3 regions of the Sphingobacterium sp. 18053 genome follow, and region 1 is predicted to be linked to each of the others. Evidence: riboswitches for the same ligand, from Rfam matches in the RefSeq annotation. Region 1 holds a riboswitch; each other region holds the start of a gene.
What was found. Region 1 has a riboswitch for thiamine pyrophosphate ahead of thiM (hydroxyethylthiazole kinase). Riboswitches for the same ligand answer to the same signal wherever they lie in the genome.
Positions count from the first base shown of each region.

Region 1 (3,763 bases):
ATAACATCCTAATGCAGATATCGTTTTGGTGTCTGCTTGTATACCTGCACCACCACTACCGTCGAAACCTGCAATGCTGAGTACAGTGGGGACGCGGTATTTTTTATCTTTTGTCATTTTAATAGTTCTTTTAGTTGTGCACTGGCAGCTCTGGGATCTTGACTTTGGCATATGGCCGAAACGACTGCAATGGAGTCTGCACCTGCATTCCAGGTCTCTTCTACAGTTTGTAAGTTCATCCTTCCGATTGCGATCAATGGTTTTTCCGTCCTACTCCGAAGTTGTTTTAAACCCGCAATTCCCCATTCAGTAACCGTATCCACCTTTGTTTTCGTTGAAAAAATGGGACTTACACCAAGGTGGTCAACGGCGTACATTTGTTGACTTTCCAGTTGTTGCATGTCTTCTATTGACCAGCCAATAGTTAATTTATCGCCATATTTTTCACGAATAGCGAGCGGCTGGAAATCATTTTGACCCACATGTACTCCCCATGCCTCGATTTGGGCAGCGATTGCTACAACATCATTGATCACGAGCGGAATACCATAATGATCGGTCAGTTTTTTCAAGCGCAAGGCTTTATCCAAAAATGTAGCCGGATCGTCAGCTTTTTCGCGCAGTTGTATAAGATCGACTCCACCAATAATGGCCTCTTCGGCGACACTGAGCCAATTTTGAGGATAACAGTCTCGCTCAGAAATCACCAAATATAGAGGGTAGGGGAAAAGCGGATTAATGCGCATAGCGTTTGATCTTGAGCTTTGATTTTAGACGTTCTGCATTGAGCTGATAGAGTTCATCATAGAGATTCAATTGCAGGGTACCCGGGCCAGCTGCTGTTTGGGCAGCGAGTTCTCCCGCCAAGCTCAAAATGGACACACCGGCAACAGCTGCTTCAAAATATTGGTCTGTAACACCTAAAAATGCGCCAATAAGTGCAGTAGCGCTACAGCCAAGTCCTGTTACCTGTGTCATTAGAGGGTTGCCATTAAAAACTTCAACCCGGTATTGCTGTGAAAGGATATAGTCTACTTCTCCAGAAATACAGATAATGGAGCCGGTTTGTTCTTGTAATAATTGGCCAAATCGGAGGGCATCTTTACTTGCTGTCGTGCTGTCGACTCCTTTTGTGTTCGGTTGGTTGAAGTTGTACAGCGTCATGATTTCTGATGCATTTCCACGAATAACTGTTGGTTTAAGATCCAGTAGATTGGATAATAAATCATTGCGGAATGCTGATATTCCAGCACCAACAGGATCAAGTACCCATGGCCGTCCAATGGTATTGGCATGTTCGGTAGCAACCAGCATAGCTTCGGCTGTTTCTTCACTCAAGGTGCCGATATTAATGACAAGAGCTTGTGCAATATCGACAACCTCGCGTACTTCTAATGGACTGTGTACCATCACAGGGGACGCTCCTAAGGCTAAAAGTGCGTTGGCAGTATTGTTCATCACGACTAGGTTTGTGATGTTGTGTACAAGGGGTTTTTCAACCCTCAGCTGCTCTAATAAATTGATAATTGAATCTTCCATTCTTTTTACATATGCTAAGATGTACTTTGTGGCCTTGGAGGGAAGAAGAGCGATAGCCTGTGCAGTAAAGGAGTATGCTGTACAGTGGATTTTTGCTTTTCCCTACGCCGGTATAAACCGAATCAGGTTCAAAGGGACTATCTCAATTCTATACAGAATACCCCCAAAGCCAGACCAAACTTAAACAAAAAAGAGGACTTTTCATATCAGTCATTTTTCGATCACTTAGCTTGTTGAATTAATCGGCCGTATTTTGATCGGCACTAATTTCAATATACGCAGTAGGAACATAGGTGACGCGGGCAAAATTTTTGGTCAAGAGCTCTGTCTCTAAAACTTTTCCACCCTGAAACTTTAAAAACTTCTCGCGCCAAATCTCATTTTTACGAAAGAACTGATTGTCTATTTTAAGAAATTGATGTTCTTTTTCAAAGACATGATACGCAAAATCCAGTTCTTGATCGATCCTCAATTCACCTTCTAAACATTTGTCTGTGAACCAGAGATTTATTTGAAAGGTGTAAGGCGTGTTGTTGGTGAATTGATAATCACGATAGTTATAAAAGACGGTAGCTCCACTACCGAATGGCAAAACACGGCCATCGTCAGGAAAAGGGTCAAAAGAGTGGTGATAACGTTCATTGACGGTGAGTGGACTATGGATAACAAGCCAATGGATGAGGTTGGATATTTGACAGATTCCACCGCCAATACCCGCTCTTGCTTCACCAAAGGATAACTCCATGCCGGGCAGATATCCTTTTTTTACAGTGGGTAGTCCAACGAGTTTACAAAATGAAAAGGTTTCCTTCGGTCTGATCAGAATGCTATTAATCTGTGCTGCTGCAATTTTCAGGTTGGTAACTTTGTTAATCTGCAGTTGCATATTATTTTCGCCCAATTTTTTTAATAAGACAGACTGATGCTTTTTAATACGAAAGGGAAGTTTTTCAGCTGATTTAGCTGTGCTGTATTTCTTATTATCAAATAGCCAAACGGCTTTGCGCTGCACTCTTCTCGCCCATACTGCAATAAAATAGAGTATGGGATGGTGTTGACTGATCAGTTTTCTTTTTCTCAATTTGACGTTTATGTATCGCTATCAAAATTAGTGCAGAAATGTGTTTTTTACCGTGTTTCGTCGAATATTTTTTATCAAAATCAAGAATCTTATTGTCTGAGCTTAGTGCAGTTTTTCTGTTCGTTTAGTTGGTTTTCTTTGCCTGTATGTATTTTGCTGTTAACTTTCCCTCCTTGTTATATATCAAGCTTTCGTAGGTACAGTTTCCGAGATCTTTTACAATAGATTTTTGTTGTAATACACCCTCATAATAAAACTCATCAATCGTTTCGTTGGCTCGGTACGATCGCTTGATTTCGGCTGTCAGTCGATCGCTTTGATCGAAGGTTTGGCGTAGTGAGTAGTCACTTGTTTCCGGACTATCATACTGATAGCGGACGCGACTTTCTCTTTGATCATTTCTGCCCGAAATCTCTTCAGTAATTCGATTCTGTTGATCATAACTGTAAATGGTCCAGTCTCTCCGTTGATATACAAAATGAATGGATTCATTTTTTATAACCTGGAGTTTATTGTTCAAGTGATAAATCATCGCCGATTCAAATGTAGGATCGTAGGAAACAATGGCATTTGGGAGATACCGGTAAATTGTACTGCTGCTCCACTTACTATTTTGAAGGTACTGTATGGAGTCGATAAGTCCGAATTGATTATAGCATCTTTTGTTGTAATAATTATTTCCCCCGGAAAGATTGTTCGATGTGATCTCTTTGCCTTCTTCATATACAGTCGTCATAATTGCACCGGATTGCACCTCATTTTCGTCCGAAAACTGCTGCATTACATAAGTGCCGTCACATATATTCTTACGCTGACTGTAATAAAGAGGAAGAGCGGGATTTGCGATAACAGCCGCTGCATATTGCCCGGATGGAATAAATTGAACTTGTGCGATTGAGTCAAAGAAATGTGAGGCATTATATTGTGCCGAAGCTTTCTTTGACGCAATTGGTGTGCTGGTGTTTAATATCGGTTTGGCTGCTGCCAGATAGGTATTACTATCGTATATGATCTTGGGTTTTGCTAATCCATCAAACAAGATCATGGCATGACGTTGCTTCAATGACAATACGTCGATGGTCCACTGGTGATTTTTAACGATGAATGTAAGTTTTTTTGCATCAGTTTTTGTGACCAATAACT
Region 1 covers NZ_CACSJW010000003.1:51,141-54,903, reverse strand. The annotation lists gene thiD (bifunctional hydroxymethylpyrimidine kinase/phosphomethylpyrimidine kinase) at 1-117, opposite strand, end outside; gene thiE (thiamine phosphate synthase) at 114-746, opposite strand; gene thiM (hydroxyethylthiazole kinase) at 736-1,539, opposite strand; TPP riboswitch at 1,622-1,714, opposite strand; gene GVK91_RS07330 (VanW family protein) at 1,778-2,620, opposite strand; gene GVK91_RS07325 (hypothetical protein) at 2,745-3,763, opposite strand, start outside.

Region 2 (3,763 bases), on a different contig from region 1:
AAGCCCCATTCTATAGCTATCTTTGACATTTTGTCGAATTGGAGAGCCAGTATCACTGATTTCACCTGTTGGGATCAACTGATCCTTGTAAAACATGCCATACCCATTCAATCCGATGTTGAATTTTTCATTTGTAAAGCGATAGCCAAATTCGATGTCCTGCATTTTCTCCGGGGTCGGGTCGGGTAAGGCGCTATTTTTCTCTATAAAATCCTTGCGAACAGGTTCTTTCTGTGCAAAGGCATAAGAAGCGTATACATTTGAATGGTCATTTAGCAAATAAGTTGCACCAGCTTTAGGGTTTAAGAAATTAAACTTAGGATGATAATTATAATTTTTCACCTTATCATCATCACCATACATGTGGTAATCTACATTCCGATATTGAATATCGGCCATTAATATCCACTTATCTAGTTTATAATCGACCTTTAAGAAATTACTGAAATCATTTTTTTGTGATTTCCCGAAGTAATATTTATCGTCAAGAAAACCTGTTGATGCATATTGTGCCCAAATCACCTGGCCATAATGTTTTCCTTTGTATTGATTATAAGCTCCACCCCAAGTAATTTCAAGCTGATCATTCGGTCTGTAATTTAGGGCATAGGTCATGCCATAAAAATAATTATCAAGCCATCTCCTGCGGACGAGATCTGTTTTTTGTATGGTATCTTTACCAATGATGACGTTAGGCAAACCGTATTTACTTAGTTTATCTCCGGGTCTCATTTCTTCATAGTAACCATAACCTCTTGTATAGTGTAGGGCTGTATTGAGCGTCAATTTGTCGTTCAGGATATTGGTATAATGAAGTTGATGATGTTTCTGCGTATAATTATCTGTTTGATTTTGATACGTATATAGATTATAATCCCGGCCGGCGTTCATGAAACGATCCTTCTCTGCGCCCGAGATTTCGAGTGCATTATCTGCATAGTCATCCATGCGTGATCGATCGCCAGTAATCAATGGTTCGGGAACGCCATTCCAGGCTTGATATGTCTTTTCTTTTCCCCAGAATACAATTCCTTTTAAAATATGTTTCTTGCCATAATAACCTCCGTCCACATAAAAAGATTGTAAGTCTGAACTACCTCTTTCGATATAACCATCGCTACTGATTCGAGATAATCTGGCATTGAAGGCAAATTTGTCGTTAATTAGCCCGGTACCTACCTTGACTGTATTTTTCCAGGTATTGTAGGAGCCAAATGAATTGTTGAGCTCTGCGTAAGGGGTTTCGACTAACGTATTGGACTGAATATTTAATGAGGCTCCAAATGATCCGGCACCATTCGTCGAAGTCCCAATACCACGCTGAACTTGGATGCTCTCGGTAGAAGAGGCAAAGTCGGGAAGGTTTACAAAAAATGAACCCATGCTCTCCGCATCATTTAAAGGGATTCCATTTAATGTTACGTTGATTCGTTGATTATCCGATCCCCTGATTGTCATTCCGGTATAACCTATACCTGCACCGGCATCGGAATTGACCTGCACGGATGGAGTCTGATTTAAAAGGAATGGAATATCCTGGCCGAGGTTATTACGCGTTATTTCTTCTTTGGAGATGTTTTTAAAGGTTGTAGGAGCATTTCTTTTGGCACGGGTAGATTGAACAAGTACCTCTTCCATTTGAATTGTACTAGGTTCTAACGCTACCGTAAGCTCCAAATTGTCTTTAACATCCACATTTTGGCTCCATGTTTTATATCCAAGAGAAGATACCTGGATCTGGTGCTTACCTGTATTGATACGATATAGTTTAATCAGTCCATTTTTGTCCGATTGGCCAGCGAAGGATGCTTGTCCATCTATGGATATGGAAACATACTGTAAGGGGGTCTGATTAGTATTGTCTACAGCTTTAATTGTCAGATTTTGTTGCGCAATGGCAATTTGGCTTGAAATAGTAGCTAAGGAGCTACAAATCAAAAATTTGATCATGGTAATGTATTTTGTTTGAGTTAAACAAATCATAGCAAGGGGTTACTATGACCGCACTATTTAACTAACCTCTCCCTACGCCAGCATTATCTGGATCAGGTGTACAGAATTTAATCTGTTGGGTATAATCTCAGCCTTTATTTGTGTTCCTGACAAAACAAGGCACCCCTATTCGATGCTGCGAATATATAAATTTAAAATTGAAATGAAGTATAAAGAAGTAATTTATGACAAATGGAAAAGAGTGGATTTGCGGTATTATTTCTTTTTGGTTAAAAATTTGTGCAAATTGTTGTTTTTGGTATTTATTGTTCTTTTTAGGTACCTTGGCATGAATTTTTCTACTAGAGGTATGTATTCATACAGGTCAAAAAATTTTAGTTACTAAATTGATAGTGAGGAGATAAAATGTTAAAATATTTAAGCGCTAATTATATTCTGCCGATTACTTCAATGCCAATAAAAGACGGTATTGTTTCGGTAGATGAGGAGGGGGTAATTCAAGGTATCTATGACCCAACTTCATTTACACCTTCAGATAAAACGAAGGTTGAGAGATATGAAGGAGTGATAATTCCAGGTTTTATCAATGCACATTGCCACATTGAATTGTCGCATATGAAAGGTATTGTTCCTAAAGGTACGGGGCTTCCGAGCTTTCTCAGTAAGGTGATGACAACGCGGTCGGCATCGATGAAAAAAATAGATGACGCTATGGCCAAAGCCGATCGAGATATGTACGAAAATGGTATTGTCGCAGTCGGAGATCACGCCAACACTGATAATTCTTCAAAATTGAAGGAAGATTCACAGATATTATATCACACATTTGTGGAGGTGCTCGGAATTGAACCTGAAGAAGCTGACTTTAAGTTAAAGGAGGCTAAATCGTTGACCCAAGAGTTTAGGAATGGGCATGTATCCATTACTCCGCACGCTCCCTATTCTTGTTCGAAGGTCCTTTTTAAGAAATTCAAGAAGATGGTTCCGGAAACAAATATTATCAGTATTCACAATCAAGAAAGTGAAGAGGAGAATAAACTGTTCCGTTATAAAATGGGTGAGTTCTTGGACTTTTATAAAAGTATAGGAAAAAATGCTGATGCGATTAAGGCGCAGGCAAGAAATTCGATTCAGTCTTATCTTCCTTATTTGCCTTATCCAAATAAATTATTGTTGGTTCATAACACCTATACCTCTCTTAAAGATTTGGATTTTGTAGAGCGTATGGATCGTGATGTGATGTGGTGTCTCTGTCCAAAAGCCAACCTTTATATTGAGGGAACATTACCAAAGGTTCAGAATTTTATGAATGCCGGACAGCGTTTGGTAATCGGAACGGACAGTTTAGCTTCAAACGATACATTGTCCATTTTGGAGGAGCTAAAGGTATTGCATGCGCACTTTGAGGATCTGGATTTCTTGCAGACTATTCAATGGGCTACAATCAATGGTGCTATCGCGTTGAACATTGAGAATGAATTTGGCTCACTTGAAGTGGGTAAAAAACCTGGGATTGTGTTGTTGCAAGGTATGGAACACATGCGCCTAAATGAAGATGTTAAGGTAAAACGTTTAGCGTAGTATTTAATTCCCCAAAACTTCTGTACTTTTGCTCTTATTGAACCGTCCATGACTATAATAACGAAACTATAGTCATGGTAAGTTCCATCTGACCGATGGAAGAAAAAATAAGTTACAGATGAAACATTTGAATATTTCAATAAGAGGTAAAGTACAGGGGGTCTTTTTTAGATTGACAACCAAGGCGGTTGCAGATCAAGTCGGTGTTAGAGGCTTTGTTGTCAATTTA
Region 2 covers NZ_CACSJW010000010.1:184,446-188,208, reverse strand. The annotation lists gene GVK91_RS22810 (TonB-dependent receptor) at 1-1,950, opposite strand, end outside; TPP riboswitch at 2,005-2,130, opposite strand; gene GVK91_RS22805 (amidohydrolase family protein) at 2,359-3,534, shown strand; gene GVK91_RS22800 (acylphosphatase) at 3,653-3,763, shown strand, end outside.
Region 2: another riboswitch for thiamine pyrophosphate. It lies ahead of GVK91_RS22810 (TonB-dependent receptor); the one in region 1 lies ahead of thiM (hydroxyethylthiazole kinase).

Region 3 (3,763 bases), on a different contig from region 1:
TGCACGTGGGTCTCCATAAAACTGATAAATCTGCCATGGAATGATGGCAATGGTGCTTGTCCAATCCAAACCATTTGCGGTACCGTAGCCCCATCCGCCAGTTGGAATAATATCGGGTAAGACACCATTCTCCTGTTGTTCATCACGATGATCCGCCATCCATTTTTCATAAACTGTTATCCCGTCAAAATTGTATAAAGCTGTTTCAATCGCAAGGTGCCCATCCCCTGTCCAACCGTTCTTTTCGCGCTGCGGACAGTCTGTAGGATAGCCCATCAAATTGGACAAGTAGGCATTGTTGGTCGCTGTCCATAGTTTATTGACCAACGCTGACGATGTCTTGAGCTGTCCAATAGCAGACACATCACTATGCATAAAATAGGCGGTCACAGCCGAACTATCCAATGCAATTGCGGCACTGCTGCTAACCTCGACATAACGAAACCCTTTGTAACCAAACTTTGCCATAAACTCATCATCCCGACCACTTAAGGTCAATATATCAGTTTGAAAGGGCTCCTTTTCCTTATCGCCCCGATAATAAACATCAATATTGGACTGATCAAGATGCCCATCCGCCAACAACCGCTCACCATGCTTGATACGCAGCATAGTACCCGCAGCTCCTTTCACTTTAACTTTTGTAATCCCGGCCATATTCTGCCCCATATCGAACACATAGGTACGTTGGTCTATCTTTGTCACTGATTTTGGCTTATAGGACTTCACGAGCCGAATCGGTACCATCTGTTGGGAAACGATATATGCAGATGGCGCATTTCTATACTGAACAGCCTGCCAGGCCGAATCATCGTATTTTGGTTTATCCCAGTTAGGTATTTCCAGTCTTGCATCGTAATGCTCACCAGTGTAAATATTATTATAAGTGATTGGTCCCGAAGCTGTCTTCCACTGCTTATCCGAAACAATGGTTTCCGTCGTTCCATCGATATAAACGATTTTCAGTTCTAAACAGAATGTTGGCCGGGCCCGCCATGGTGCTTTATCAAAGTTCCAAACGGCCAGTGGTTGATGATTATACCAGCCATTCCCCAAAACAACGCCAATGGCGTTCTCTCCTTTTTGAAGCTGCTGGGTTACGTCCGTCACGACATACAATGTGCGTCGGTCAAATCGAGTATACATTGGATCCAGACGATGGTCGCCAACGCGCTGGCCATTAATGGAAAGTTCATATAATCCTGCTGCGGCAATATACGCGCGGGCAGATTTTACCTGCTTATTTGCCTTAAATTCTGTTCTAAAATAAGGCGTTTCCCGCGCATGAATATCCTTATTGTCGCTGATCCATTTTCCTTTCCAAAGGTCCATTCCCATCATTCCTGTTTCGAAAGATGCTATTTCAGAACGTGTTGATACACCATCCTTATCCCATACTTTAACCCTCCAGAAGTACTTAGTCTGTGGCTTTAACTGTGTGCCGGTATAGGGCACTAACATGGAAGAACTGAGCTGTTTGCCACTATCCCAGCTATCTTTTGTCTCTTTCAGCAGTGCCAGCGAATCTTGCCCTAAAAGGATCTGATAAGCTTGTTGTACCGCACCTTTACGTTGGTCCTCAAGTCGCCAGCTAAGTCTCGGGTGAATTGCATCAATACCCAATGGATTGACCAAATGTTCGCATGTCAACTGCACGGCGCTGCAGTTGTTTTTAGGTTGGGCATAAGTGTTGCTAGCGATACACAACAGTGTTGTCAATAAAATCCTACGCATTAAAAGATACTATTCTTGGTGGTTGTTAAATTGTTTTAGCTGATTCAAAAAACTAATATATCAAATATTTCCCACATACTGACCTGTACTTTCCTGCACAATATGTCTAAGTCTGCAAAATAAATTTCTTGCAACTTTCATAAAAATAACCTTATCTTAGTCGCAACTTTAGGGGTGTCTGCTCGTGCAGGCTGAGATTTTACCCTTAGAACCTGATCCGGATCATACTGGCGTAGGGAAAAGTGAGCTGTCTACAAGGTGCATTGCTGTGCCTTTGTGTAGCCATTCCTAAAGTTTTACCAAAAAAATTAAGGAATGGAACTTACAATAAACCATCAGATTCGATTTTTCGACCCCCCACTTACTTCACTTGAAGGCTTGTTGCTTTTGGAATTATCTGGCAAAACTCAGGGTGTGGCTGTAGCCATCAACAACAAAGTCATCCCCAAAAAGGACTGGGCTACGACAACACTTAAACCTTACGATCAGATTATCTTAATTACCGCATCTCAGGGCGGATAGCCATTCCCAAAAAATCAACCGAGTAATTCACCCAATACAGAAAAAAATGACAGCTGAAACAATTACGCAATCCCCCTTTCCAAATGCAAAGAAAATTTTTGTATCCGGAAAACTATTTCCTATTCAAGTCGCTATGCGTCAAATCTCCTTGAGTCCAACCAAATTAACGAATGGAGAGGTAGAAATTAATCCGCCGGTAACAATCTATGATACTTCTGGACCTTATACGGATGACACCGTCCATATCGATATCCGGAAAGGCCTCCCTCGCCTTCGCGATCAGTGGATATTGGATCGTCAGGATGTCATACAGCTGCCTGGCATCAGCTCTGAATATGGACAAAAACGCCTTTCTGATCCAACGTTGGATGAACTCCGATTTGCCTATGGTCATAAACCAAAAGTAGCCTCTGCCGGCAGGAATGTCACCCAATTACATTATGCAAAGCAAGGCATTATTACCCCAGAAATGGAGTACGTTGCTATCCGTGAAAACCAACGTATGGAGCAGCTCACGGCCAGTACCCCCGGAATGGATCATCAGCATAAAGGGCAAAACTTTGGTGCTAGAACACATGATAAAGCTATTACACCAGAATTTGTCCGTGAGGAAATCGCTGCCGGAAGAGCGATCATCCCTAATAATATCAATCACCCTGAAAGTGAACCCATGATTATCGGGCGCAACTTTCTTGTTAAAATTAATGCCAATATTGGCAATAGCGCTGTAAGTTCAAGTATAGAGGAAGAAGTTGAGAAAGCGGTATGGGCCTGTCGGTGGGGAGCCGATACAATCATGGACCTATCCACTGGCAAAAATATTCACGAAACCCGCGAATGGATTATCCGTAACTCGCCCGTTCCAATCGGTACAGTACCAATCTATCAGGCGCTCGAAAAAGTGAAGGGAGTGGCCGAGGACCTTACCTGGGAAATATTCAAAGATACCCTGATTGAACAGGCCGAACAGGGTGTTTCGTACTTTACCATACACGCCGGCGTACTGCTTCGTTATATCCATCTCACAGCATCTCGAGTAACGGGAATTGTTTCCAGAGGAGGGTCTATCATGGCCAAATGGTGTCTTTTCCACCACAAAGAGAACTTTCTTTATACTCATTTTGAGGAGATCTGTGAGATCATGAAGCGATATGATGTTGCTTTTTCACTTGGCGATGGTCTCCGTCCAGGTGCCATTGCGGACGCCAACGATGCGGCTCAATTTGCTGAGCTCGAAACACTGGGCGAACTCACCAAGGTCGCCTGGAAACACGATGTTCAGGTGATGATCGAAGGTCCGGGCCATGTTCCTATGCAATTGATCAAAGAGAATATGGACAAGCAATTGGCCTGTTGTGACGAAGCTCCATTTTATACCTTGGGTCCCTTAACAACTGATATTGCTCCAGGTTATGACCATATCACATCAGCCATTGGAGCTGCGATGATCGGTTGGTATGGATGTGCGATGCTTTGCTATGTGACGCCCAAAGAACATCTGGGCTTA
Region 3 covers NZ_CACSJW010000008.1:21,989-25,751, forward strand. The annotation lists gene GVK91_RS18680 (alpha-L-rhamnosidase) at 1-1,734, opposite strand, end outside; TPP riboswitch at 1,895-1,990, shown strand; gene thiS (sulfur carrier protein ThiS) at 2,050-2,256, shown strand; gene thiC (phosphomethylpyrimidine synthase ThiC) at 2,303-3,763, shown strand, end outside.
Region 3: another riboswitch for thiamine pyrophosphate. It lies ahead of thiS (sulfur carrier protein ThiS); the one in region 1 lies ahead of thiM (hydroxyethylthiazole kinase).